DNA from 2 places in the Bradyrhizobium zaerense genome. Region 2 is predicted to be linked to the other one. Evidence: predicted binding sites of a transcription regulator. Region 2 holds the regulator's gene; the other holds the start of a gene.
What was found. The regulator LexA, encoded in region 2, represses DNA repair genes until DNA is damaged. The targets are predictions, from matches to a motif close to TGTTCNNNNTGTGTTCNG.

Region 1 (5,793 bases), 3.3 Mb from region 2:
TAGCGGTCTCTGAGCGCGCTTGAGTTGGGCTCGAGGAGATAGAATTGGAGATTTGGGGCGCGGGAATTTGTTCGGAGCTCGAGGCGACGATCTTGCCCAGCGCAGTGATGCGGGATCTCGTAGAGTCGAGAATGCATGACCAGGTCGAGGTACCTACGACGGATGAGCAGGCCGTGTCCCGTTGTGTCAGCCAGTTTCGTTGGCTTTCTAGTAGACCTTGGCGATCTTTGGAGACTCTCAATGCTTGTAGATAGGTGCGCCCCATGACCGCGTCCCGTTGAGCTAAGGTGGTGTCGCTGGATATGGCGCGCTCCATGGGGGATTTGGCCGCTCGACAGTCGAAGCTTGGATTGGGTTGAGTCGCCGGCGCCTGTTGGGGCGAGATTGTGGATCGTGCTTCCGGCAGGATGCCGGTCTCTAAGCAGTCAACGCGTCGGTCTACGTCTGTGATCGCTAGACAGTGGTGTGCGACGGCGTTCTGGTTTTGTGAAATGGCACTACTGCTGAGCGCGGTGAAGAGCGTCGCTCCCCCGATAACTGAACGCACAATTGCGTGGTGTCGCAGTCTGCCCGTGGCCAGCCCCCGCCTAGCAACTATTGCTTGTAGTTCGGTCTACCTTATCCAAAGGGAGGCGTTGCGACATATGCTATTTTCGTACCTTCAAAACAAAAACGGCCGGATCTTCCGATCCGGCCGCTACACAAAACTCTACTCGGCTAAGCCTACGCCACGCGACGCAACCTAGCCCCCGCCCAAGTCGAAAATCTCAGCTCGCCTTCTTCTCCGGCGCGGGAGAAGGGCCGACCTTCTTCTGGATGGCGCGCTTCAGCTCGAGGGCGCGGGGCGACAGGGTGTCGGCCTTGGCCTTGAGCATGTAGGCGTCGAGGCCGCCATTGTGGTCGACGCTCTTGACCGCGTTGGTGGAGACGCGCAGGCGCACGTTGCGGCCCAGCGCTTCGCTGATGAAGGTCACGTTGACCAGGTTCGGCAGGAAGCGGCGCTTGGTCTTGATGTTGGAGTGGCTGACCTTGTGGCCGACTAGGGGGCCCTTGGCCGTCAGTTCGCAGCGGCGAGACATGTCAAAATCCTCTATCTTTCCCCCCAACGATGTGCGGCCGCCATCCGGGGCGCCACGGGGGCAAATTCTCTGTCCTTGCAGGGAGCGGCGGACGTATAGGGGGGAAGCGGCGGGACGTCAAGACGACGGGCCTTTTTCCGCCGTCGGCGCAGAGATCTCAGGCCTCATATCAGGTGTCATCGCCCGGCTTGACCGGGCGATCCAGTATTCCAGAGACCGCGCGGCTGGAAGCGAGACGCCGCGGCGTACTGGATGCCCCGCCTTCGCGGGGCATGACAGCGGAATATGTCGATGGAGATCCCGTTCCTCATCACCAAAACGGCAGTGTTTAAAACCGCTTACCATCACATAAAGGGCGTAATCGGCCGTGAAAAGTGCGCCCAAGTTCCGTAAGGCCTTTGGCCCGGACACCGGGCCTTGCGCCCGGACGCATTGCTTCCTGTGATTTTTGGCTTACCTAGCAAACTGACGTCCACTGGATGGCTTCGTGCACACCCTGACCCCTCATCTGCCCCGGCTGCGGTCCGCTGGCCGGCTGGCCCTGGCGGCCCTTTTCGGGCTCGTTGTGGCTTGGGGGGCGAAGCCGGCGGCGGCGCAGGGCAAGCTCGAGGCGCAGTATGAGGCGACGCTGGCAGGCATTCCCGTCGGCAAGGGCGCCTGGACCATCGACATCCAGGAGGACGTGTTCTCGGCCGCGGCCTCCGGCGGCACCTCGGGCCTGCTGAAAACCATCGCCAACGGATCCGGCACCGGCGCCTCGCAGGGGCGCGTCGTCAACGGCGCGCTGGTGGCGACCGCCTATCAGGCCACCACCACCACCTCGAAGAAGACCGAAGAGATCCACATCACGCTCGACAAGGGCAATGTGAAGGAGTTCGGCATCGTGCCGGAGCCGCCGGTCGATGCCGACCGCATCGTCGTCACCGAGGCGCATCGCCGCGGCGTCTGGGATCCGATGACGGCCTCGCTGCTGCGCGTGCCGGGCACCGGCGACGTGCTGACGCCCGACGCCTGCCACAGCAGCGCCGCCGTGTTCGACGGCCGCATGCGCTACGAGCTCAAGCTCGATTTCAAGCGCATGGAAAGCGTCAAGGCGGAAAAGGGCTATCACGGCCCGGTCGTGGTCTGCTCGCTGTTCTTCGTGCCGGTCGCCGGCTACATCCCCGACCGCCCCGTGATCAAATACCTTGCCGCCCAGCGCAACATCGAGATCGCCTTCGCGCCCGTCGCCGGCACCCGCATCCTGGTGCCGTTCTGGCTGAAAGTGCCGACCCCGCTCGGCCCCGCCATGCTGGAAGCCACCAGCTTCATCACCGTCCCCCAGCCGCCCCGGCTCGCGAAGACGCAGTAGGGGGCGTCCTCTCTCTTACCCTCCCCTGGAGGGGAGGGTCGATCGCGCGCAGCGCGAGCGGGGTGGGGTGATCTCTCCTCTTGGGCAGGTGCCCGCGTGGAGAGATCACCCCACCCCGTCGCTCGTTTCGCTACGCTCAACGAGCGCCGACCCTCCCCCTCCAGGGGAGGGTACGAAAGTGTTCTGTTTCAACAACTTACCTACTGTGCATGGGGTTGTTTTCGCCCTTTTTGCTTTGGCCGGCCCCGCATCTCCGAATCCATTTGACTCCTCCCCGATTCTGATTCGACTCCGCGCCGTCCCCAGCTTTAACGAATCCGCCCTCGCAACGCCGCTTGTGCGGCGGCGCAAAACTCCATCTAGTGCAGCAAACAGAGGGTCCCGCGACATGTTGCGTGAACGGAACGGGACTCTCCTGGGAGTCAGCGATTCGGCCGCGATTCGTTCCCACCTCGTTCCGAAGCTTAAGACCAGCGGGAAAAGCGTCGCAAAGTGAGACAGTTGCGCGAGGATTGGGGAAGCGGCTCCCACACCCAATGTGTCATCGCCCGGCTTGACCGGGCGATCCAGTACGCCGAGACGGCCGTGGTTGAGCGGAGAGGTCGCGGCGTACTGGATGCCCCGGTCGAGCCGGGGCATGACAGCGGAGAAAGCGAGGCAAGGGTGATTCCAGCCCCTTCGGCGCCCCCCGCCCCAAACAGCACTGACATTCGCCCCAATCGCCATTACCTAATCCCCCAGATGCCCTTTTCTTCTTCCCCCTTCGCCTCCGAGCGCGCCCCTGGCGCTGGCGTCACTGCGGTGCTCGGGCCCACCAACACCGGCAAGACCCATCTGGCCATCGAACGGATGCTCGCGCATTCCTCGGGCATGATCGGGCTGCCGCTGCGGCTGCTCGCGCGCGAGGTCTACAACAAGATCGCCGATCGGGCCGGCCCCGAAGCCGTCGCGCTGATCACCGGCGAGGAGAAGATCAAGCCGAAATCGCCGCGCTACTGGGTCTCGACCGTCGAGGCGATGCCGCGGGATCTCGACGTCTCCTTCCTCGCCGTCGACGAGGTCCAGATCGCCTCCGATCTCGAACGCGGCCACGTCTTCACCGACCGCATCCTCAACCGCCGCGGCCGCGACGAGACGCTGCTGCTGGGCGCCGCGACCATGCGTCCGATCATCGAGCGGCTCTTGCCCGGCGTCTCCATGATCACCAGGCCGCGGCTGTCGCAGCTCGAATTCGCCGGCGACCGCAAGATCACGCGCCAGCCGCGGCGCACCGCGATCGTGGCGTTCTCCGCCGACGAGGTCTACGCCATCGCCGAGCTGATCCGCCGCCAGCATGGCGGCGCCGCCGTCGTGCTCGGCTCGCTGTCGCCGCGCACGCGCAATGCGCAGGTGGCGATGTTCCAGAACGGCGACGTCGACTACCTCGTCGCCACCGATGCCGTCGGCATGGGCCTCAATCTCGACGTCGACCACGTCGCCTTTGCCTCCGACCGCAAGTTCGACGGCTACCAGTTCCGCCGCCTGACGCCGGTCGAATTCGCGCAGATCGCCGGCCGCGCCGGCCGCGCCACCCGCAACGGCACGTTCGGCACCACGGGCCGCTGCGGCCCGTTCGAGCCCGAGCTGGTCAATGCGCTCCAGAACCACACCTTCGATCCCGTGAAGGTGCTGCAATGGCGCAATTCGAAGCTGGATTTCTCCTCGCTCGGCGCGCTCCAGGTCTCCCTGAACCTGGCCCCCGGCCACGAGGCGCTGACGCGGGCGCCGATCGCGGAAGACATGCGCGTGCTCGACCACGCCGCCCGCGACGTCGAGGTGCGCGATGTCGCGCATGGCAAGCAAGCGGTGGAACGGCTGTGGGAAGCCTGCCAGGTCCCGGACTACAGAAAGCTGTCGCCGGCCGCCCATGCCGAGCTCGTCACCACGCTGTACGGCTTCCTGATGCAAAAGGGCCGCATTCCCGATGCCTGGATTGCGACCCAGATCGACCAGGCCAACCGCACCGACGGCGACATCGACACGCTGTCGGCCCGGATCGCGCAGGTCCGCACCTGGACCTTCGTTGCCAACCGGCCGGACTGGCTCGCCGACCCCGAACATTGGCAGGGGATCGCGCGGGAGGTCGAAAATAAATTATCGGATGCGCTCCATGAACGCTTGACTGAGCGTTTCGTTGATCGCCGGACCAGTGTATTGATGCGCCGCCTGCGGGAGAACACGAGCTTGAATACGGAAATCGGCAAGACCGGCGAAGTCATCGTCGAAGGCCATGTCATCGGCCGCCTCGATGGCTTCACCTTTGCACCGGATGCGGCGGAAGCTGGCTCCGATGCGAAAGCCTTGCAGGCTGCCGCCCAAGCGGTGCTCGCCGGCGAGATCAACGCGCGCGCCGAGAAACTCGGCAACGCGCCCGACGATCAGTTCGTGCTGACCTCGGACGGCACCATCCGCTGGACCGGCGACGCCGTGGCGCGACTGACCGCCGCGGACGAGGCGCTGCATCCGCGCATCCGCATCATCTCCGACGAGCGCCTGACCGGCGCGCCGCGCGAGAAGGTGCAGGCCCGGCTCGACCTCTGGCTCAAGACCCATATCGAAAAGCTGCTCGGGCCGATGTTCGAGCTCAGCAAGGCCGAGGACGTCACCGGCATTGCGCGCGGCATCGCCTATCAGCTGGTCGAGGCGCTCGGCGTGCTCGAGCGTCCCAGGATCGCCAACGAGCTGAAGGACCTCGACCAGGCCTCGCGCGCGACCTTGCGTAAATACGGCGTCCGCTTCGGCGCCTATCACCTTTATTTCCCCGGCCTGCTCAAGCCCGCCGCGCGTGCGCTCGCAGCGCTGCTGTGGGCGCTGAAGCAGGACAATGTCGATCTCTCGGCACTGTCGGGCGCGCAGCATCTGGCAAGCTCGGGTCGCACTTCTTTCCCGGTCGACAAGCAGCTGCCGCGCGATGCCTATCGCGTGCTCGGCTACAAGCAGGCTGGCGAGCGCGCCGTGCGCGTCGACATTCTGGAGCGTCTTGCCGATTTGATTCGTCCGGCGCTGGCGTGGCGCGAAAACGCGTCCGGTGAGAAGCCCGCCGGCGCGTTCGACGGCCGCGGCTTTGTCGTGACCCAGGCGATGACCTCGCTGACGGGATCCGCGGGCGAGGATTTCGCCTCGGTGCTGCGCGCGCTCGGCTATCGCATGGAGAAGCGCGCGCCGCTGCCGCCGAAGCCGGTCGTCGCGGATGCCGCTGCCGCGGAGACGCCGCCCGCGGAGGCGAGCGTCGAGACTTCGGCAGAGGCGGCCGTCACCGAGACTCCGGCGACCGACACTCCCGTTGAGACCGCCGCAGCGCCCGTGGAGGCCGCGATCGAAGCC
Region 2 (5,793 bases):
GCCAAGGCGCGCTCGCGCTGATGCGGCGTGGTGATGGTTTTGCCGTTCAGGCGGTGAAGGCAAGGGGCGCAGACCGTCCCTGGTCGCCGGCTGCCGCAGGCGCGGCGGATTATGATGGCAGCCTTGCGCCGAAGACGAAGACAGCCTCTCCCCGGAGCAATGACGCAACGCCGTCCGAGGCCGATCTCCAAGCCGAGGACTGAAAGCCGAGGGCTGGATTTGACCTCTCAGCCGATCGTCAGGCCGGAATGGCTGGCCGTCCGACATGCGGCGGGCGGATCACTCGATCGGCTTTGCGAGACGCAAACCGCTCCACTTCGCCGGCCTCGGCCGGCGATGGGCATTTCAATCCGGGCCTCGACCCCTCGTTGGGTCGGCGGCGTCAGCCGATCGGCAGGCGGGTGATCGTTGGCTGCCTGTCGGCGATCTCTGGCTTTTGCTCCCGCTCGCCGAGCGGCTGGGTCACCGGCAATTGCAGCACGGTGGCGCGCTGGCCTTCGACGAGCTGCGTCACCAGCACGTATTTGCCGTCCGGAAATTCGATGGCGTCGTGATGGCGATCGGGAATGTGCGGATCGACCTTGCCGAACTTGCCGACGCGGGAGTTGATGGTGCGCGTCCAGATCCAGCGATTGTCGTATCGGACGCTGTCGGCGAAGGCGAGCTCCGTTCCCGGCAGCAGGCAGACCGCGACCGACATATCGGCTTCGGAGGCGAAGCCGCGCGTCGAGGTGCCGCGGAAAGTTGTCGTGACGATTGTCTCGCCGACTTCTGCGGGACGCGTCGCGACGGCGTGCAGGCTGTAGTCACACATCGGGGTGCTCCTCAATCAGGATAGCGACCCGCGCCTCTTCTGAGGCGCAGGCCTCTATCAGAGTAGAAGCCTGCAAGCGTCTGCTTGGTTGTGGGCAAATCTGCGGCTTGGTCCGCGCGCTGCAATCACAATATCTTTTTCAATTGCGCGAGGAACAAAGCCTGCTCCCGTGCATTCGGGCAGTTTCGCCATTAGCGGCCAGCGGGCGCCGACCAGCCGGAATATTGCCAGGCCCGTTGCGACGGCTGCTCGACCGCGTTGCCGGCATTTCGGAATTGCTCGCTCGTCGCCAGTGGCACTTTGCGGACGCGGGGCTGCGTTTGCGCCGCGAGGGCTTGCGACGCTGATGCTGCGATCAGCGCCATCGCGACAGTGCTCAGAAAGATGTTGCGCATGGTTGTCTCCTCGGTCTCTCAAAGGCCTGCGAAGCGGTGCGCGCTTCGTCGCGGCGTGCCGAGGATGTAGCGCCGGAGGGGTGGCCGGATAATCTGCGCAAAACCAGAAAGACTATCCAGCCGGAGCGGACAATCGTCCGCTCCAATCGCTCGTGCGCGGCGGCCGACCGACCGTCCGCAGCCGGCTCAATACTTCCGGTAAAGCCCGATCAGCTTGCCCTGAATCTTCACCCGGTTGGGCGGCAGGATGCGAACCTCATACGAGGCGTTCGCCGGCTCGAGCGCGATCGAGGCGCCGCGGCGCCGGAAACGTTTCAGCGTTGCCTCCTCGTCGTCGATCAGCGCCACAACGATGTCGCCGGTATCGGCGCTCTCGTTACGCTGGATCAGCGCCATGTCGCCGTCGAGGATACCGGCATCGACCATGGAATCGCCGCGCACTTCGAGCGCGTAGTGCTCACCGGAGCCGAGCATGTCAGGCGGCACGCTGATGGTGTGGCTGCGGGTCTGCAACGCTTCGATCGGCGTACCGGCCGCGATCCGGCCCATCACGGGCACCGCGACGGGGCGCTCGCCGTCATCCGCCGACCCGCTGGAGCTCGCGCGGACCTTGCCGAGATTGCCCTCGATGACGCTGGGCGTGAACCCGCGGCGGCTGCCGGCCGCGGCCTGAAGCTCCGGCAGCTTGATCACCTCGATGGCGCGGGCGCGGTTGGGCAGGCGCCGGATGAAGCCGCGCTCCTCGAGCGCGGTGATCAGGCGATGGATGCCCGATTTCGAGCGCAGATCGAGCGCGTCCTTCATCTCGTCGAAGGAGGGCGGCACGCCGCTTTCCTTCAGCCGCTCGCTGATGAACCGCAGAAGCTCGTATTGTTTGCGCGTTAACATCTCGACCAAATTCCCCCGGTTGATGTCGTTCGATTCCGAGACGCTGAGTTCAGCGATGAGCCGCTACATGCTCGAAACAAATCATGAACGGACACTATATGTTCGATATGTGTTCCGCAACTGGTTAATTTAGCGTGAACGCGACAAACTTCGCGGAACGCGAGCGAGCGACGCGTTCAGACCGGCAATCGCAGCACCTCGCAGCGCGTGCCTGCCTCGGCCTTCGGCGCAAACGGCGCACGTACGAGAAGTGCCTGTGCGGCAGCCAGATTCGCGAGCAGCGAGGAATCCTGATGACTCACGGGATGAGCGATGAGGGTGCCGTCGTCGCGCAATTCAAGGCGCGCGCGAAGATAGTCCTCGCGCTGGTCGTTGGCACCGACATCGCGGCCGAGCACGGCGCGTTCGCGACGGTGGTGAATCACTTCGCGGCCCGAGAGCGCGCGAATCAGCGGCACCATGAACAGGAACGCACAGACGTAGGACGACACGGGATTGCCGGGCAGGCCGATCACGCGCATCGCGCCGAGCTGACCGTGCATCATCGGCTTGCCCGGGCGAATCGCGATCTTCCAGAACGCCATCGAGATGCCTTCGGCCTCGAGCGCCGGCTTGACCAGGTCGTGGTCGCCAACCGAGGCGCCGCCGGTGGTGATCAGGACGTCCGCCCCGCTGTCGCGGGCGCGGCGGATGCCGGCCGTGGTCGCCTCAACCGTGTCGGCGGCGATGCCGAGGTCGATGGTCTCGGCGCCTTCGCTGCGCGCGAGCGCGTGCAGGGCATAGCCGTTGGAATAAACGATCTGACCCGCGCCGGGGGTGACGCCGGGCATCACCAGCTCATCGCCGGTTGCGAGGATCGCAACTCTCGGCCGGCGGCGGACGGGCAGGCGCGGGTGGTTCATCGCGGCCGCGAGCGCCAGGTCACGCTCGGTGAGTCGGGTTCCTCGCTTCAGCAGCAAATCGCCTTCGCGAAAATCGACGCCGGCCAGGCGGATGTGCCGTCCGATGAGGGCGGCTTCCTTGATCGTGACGCGCTTGCCCTCGACCGCAGTATCCTCCTGGATCACGACCGCATCCGCGCCATCGGGAACGACGCCGCCTGTGAAAATCCGTACGGCTTCGCCAGCGCCCACCGTTCCCGCGAACGGCTGGCCGGCTGCGACCTCGCCAATCAGATTGAGCTGTGCATCGATCCTGGCCGCGTCGGCGGCGCGCACTGCGTAGCCGTCCATGGCCGACATCGCCTGCGGTGGCTGCGTACGGCGCGCCGCGAGATCGCGCGCCAGCACCCGGTGCCAGGCCTCGTCGAGCGCAACCATCTCTTCCGCCAGCGGCTCTGCGCCGGCAAGCACCGCGGCAAGCGCGTCGGAAACCGGCATGAGGGCCACGGTGAAAACTCCTGCTCGGGCAATACGACAATCGGGTCGCGGCAAGCGTTCTAGCCGACAGTGGCCGTCGAGGCAAAACGGACGTGCATGCGCGTGGACGCAGCTTATCTATGGAGCAATAGCCGCACCAGTTCGGCCTGCCGGTTCACGCCCGTCTTGTCGAAGATTTTCGACAAATGGCTGCGCGCGGTTCCGTCGGTGATCCCTAGCCGTTCCGCCGTCGCTTTGCGGCCGCCGCCCTTGACGATCTCGAGCGCAAAGGCGGCTTCGGCACGGGTGAGGCCGTAACGCGTGCGCAAAGCGTCGAGTCTTGATCTCGCGTCCGGCTCGGGGTCGGTGATGAGCACCATCGCGCTCGATCGCCAGCCGGAGGCAAGCGGCACCGAACTCTCCGCCCAATCTGTGCCGACTGGCGTCACCTGCACGTGCAGCGGCATGCGGCCTGGATGCCGCCGCAAGCTCATCTCGCCGCCGATGCGATCGGGATGATCGATGCTGCACGAGCCGATCAGTGATTGCAGAGAGCGGCCGTCTTCGCTGTTGATGGCGCTCAGCGCGCCTGCCTCAAGCACGATGCTCTCGGCGGCATCGAGCCATTCGCGCGCGCGGCGATTGACGAAGATCGGGCGCGCCTCAGCGTCTGCGAGAACGAAGCCGTGGTCTAGCCCATCCAGTCCCGCTAGCGCAGCGCGGCCGGTGACGTCGAGCTGGTGGGTACGCCGCTGGATGGCAACGGCGCGTACGAGATGCTGCGCCAGCGTCGCAAACAGCCGCCGTGCGTTATCGTCATATGAAGGCAAATTGGACGGCCGGTGGCTGGTCAGGATGCCCGTGGCGTTATGATCGACCAGCAAATTCGTCGTCAACGGCTCGGTATCGAAGCCGGCTGGCTGCCACCATTCGTTGTAGTAGTCGGTCGCGGTGAACTCATCGCGTGTGATGAAGTCGCCGATGGTGAAGACCTCGCCCGGCGTCCTGCCGATGCCAAGCGGCAACAGGGGATTGCGCGGCGCCCAGCCGAGCAGCTCTTGCACGCGGTCGGGGTCGATGCGCGGCGACACCAGGCTGGAGAGGCCGTTTGCGGGGTCATAGACACCGAACAGGATGCGACCGCCCATCGCCTCGTCGATGCGCGTCAGCACACTTTCCCAGCGGCTTCCGTCGAGCGCGGCCTCGTAGATGGCGCCGATGAGGTCAAATACGGAGTCGTTGGAAATATCGTCCGTCCCCAAGACAAAATGCCTCAAAATGCAATGAGGCATCTCAGCGCAGCGCCGCGCCAGGGCAAGGACAGAAAAAGCGGCAGTCGAGCCGATGTTGCCGCAAAGCAGCGCGGCATCGGGAATCTGAGGTTCGCGAGTGGCGAAGGCGAGGTGCAATGCTGAATTGCAAGCATATTGCGGGATGTTGCTGCGATGTCTCACTCCTCAAACATTCAGGTCGAAAGGCCCGCTTTCCCTCCGATCTCTGACGAACGTCAGATGCGATCGTCCTGCGGCTTGGAGAAGCTGCCCGGAGCGGTAGGTCAATCGACAGAATCGGGCCGTCCGTTCGAGGGGCTCTCATGTACGCGCATCGGCGTCACGACACTATTTTTGGGGCACTTAGGCGCCTGTCTCGCAAGGCCGGCTTGCTCGCCAGCAGCATGCTGACCGGCGTGGGTGTGCTGGGTGCCGGTGCGGTGCTCTACCCTTCGGCAGCTCTTTCTGCCGACTACGCCGCCGGCGGCGGCGTGATCAACGCGCCCAGCGGCAACGCGACAGCGGTTGGCAGCGGGGCCACCACGACCGGCTCCGACGCGACGGCTTACGGTGCAGGCAGCATCGCGAGCGGAGACGGCGCGACGGCGACAGGACATGTCAGTCAGGCCAAAGGCATCTCCGCGACCGCAACGGGAGAAAGCAGCATCGCAAACGGCGCCTACGCGACGTCGACGGGACAAAACAGCTTTGCGAACGGCACGTTCGCGACCGCAACTGGACAGGTCAGCACCGCAGACGGGACCAACGCGACGGCAACGGGACAAACCAGTGATGCCAACGGCACCAACGCGACCGCGACAGGCCAAGCTAGCTTTGCTAACGGCACCAACGCGACGGCGACGGGACAGGCCAGCACCGCCAACGGCGCGGACGCGACCGCGACCGGTAGTCTAAGCAAGGCAAATGGCTTTGATGCAACGGCAACAGGTATTCAAATTTCTGCAAATGGCACCTTCACGACTGCGACGGGCGCCCAGAGCGTCGCCCACGGCGACAGCGCGACCGCGACTGGCCAAGGCAGTTTCGCAAATGGCGATTTCGCGACC

Region 1: a site for LexA is predicted at 2,873-2,890, ahead of AB8Z38_RS21325 (helicase-related protein). Genes of this name have one in related genera too.

The regions. Positions count from the first base shown of each region.
Region 1 is NZ_CP165734.1:4,423,610-4,429,402, reverse strand. It holds partial or broken gene AB8Z38_RS21340 (lysozyme inhibitor LprI family protein) at 110-547, opposite strand; gene rpmB (50S ribosomal protein L28) at 768-1,079, opposite strand; gene AB8Z38_RS21330 (DUF3108 domain-containing protein) at 1,621-2,430, shown strand; gene AB8Z38_RS21325 (helicase-related protein) at 3,172-5,793, shown strand, end outside.
Region 2 is NZ_CP165734.1:1,075,946-1,081,738, forward strand. It holds gene AB8Z38_RS05370 (ComEC/Rec2 family competence protein) at 1-203, shown strand, start outside; gene AB8Z38_RS05375 (hypothetical protein) at 383-814, opposite strand; gene AB8Z38_RS05380 (hypothetical protein) at 1,006-1,209, opposite strand; gene lexA (transcriptional repressor LexA) at 1,396-2,097, opposite strand; gene glp (gephyrin-like molybdotransferase Glp) at 2,274-3,485, opposite strand; gene AB8Z38_RS05395 (helix-turn-helix transcriptional regulator) at 3,590-4,717, opposite strand; gene AB8Z38_RS05400 (YadA-like family protein) at 5,116-5,793, shown strand, end outside.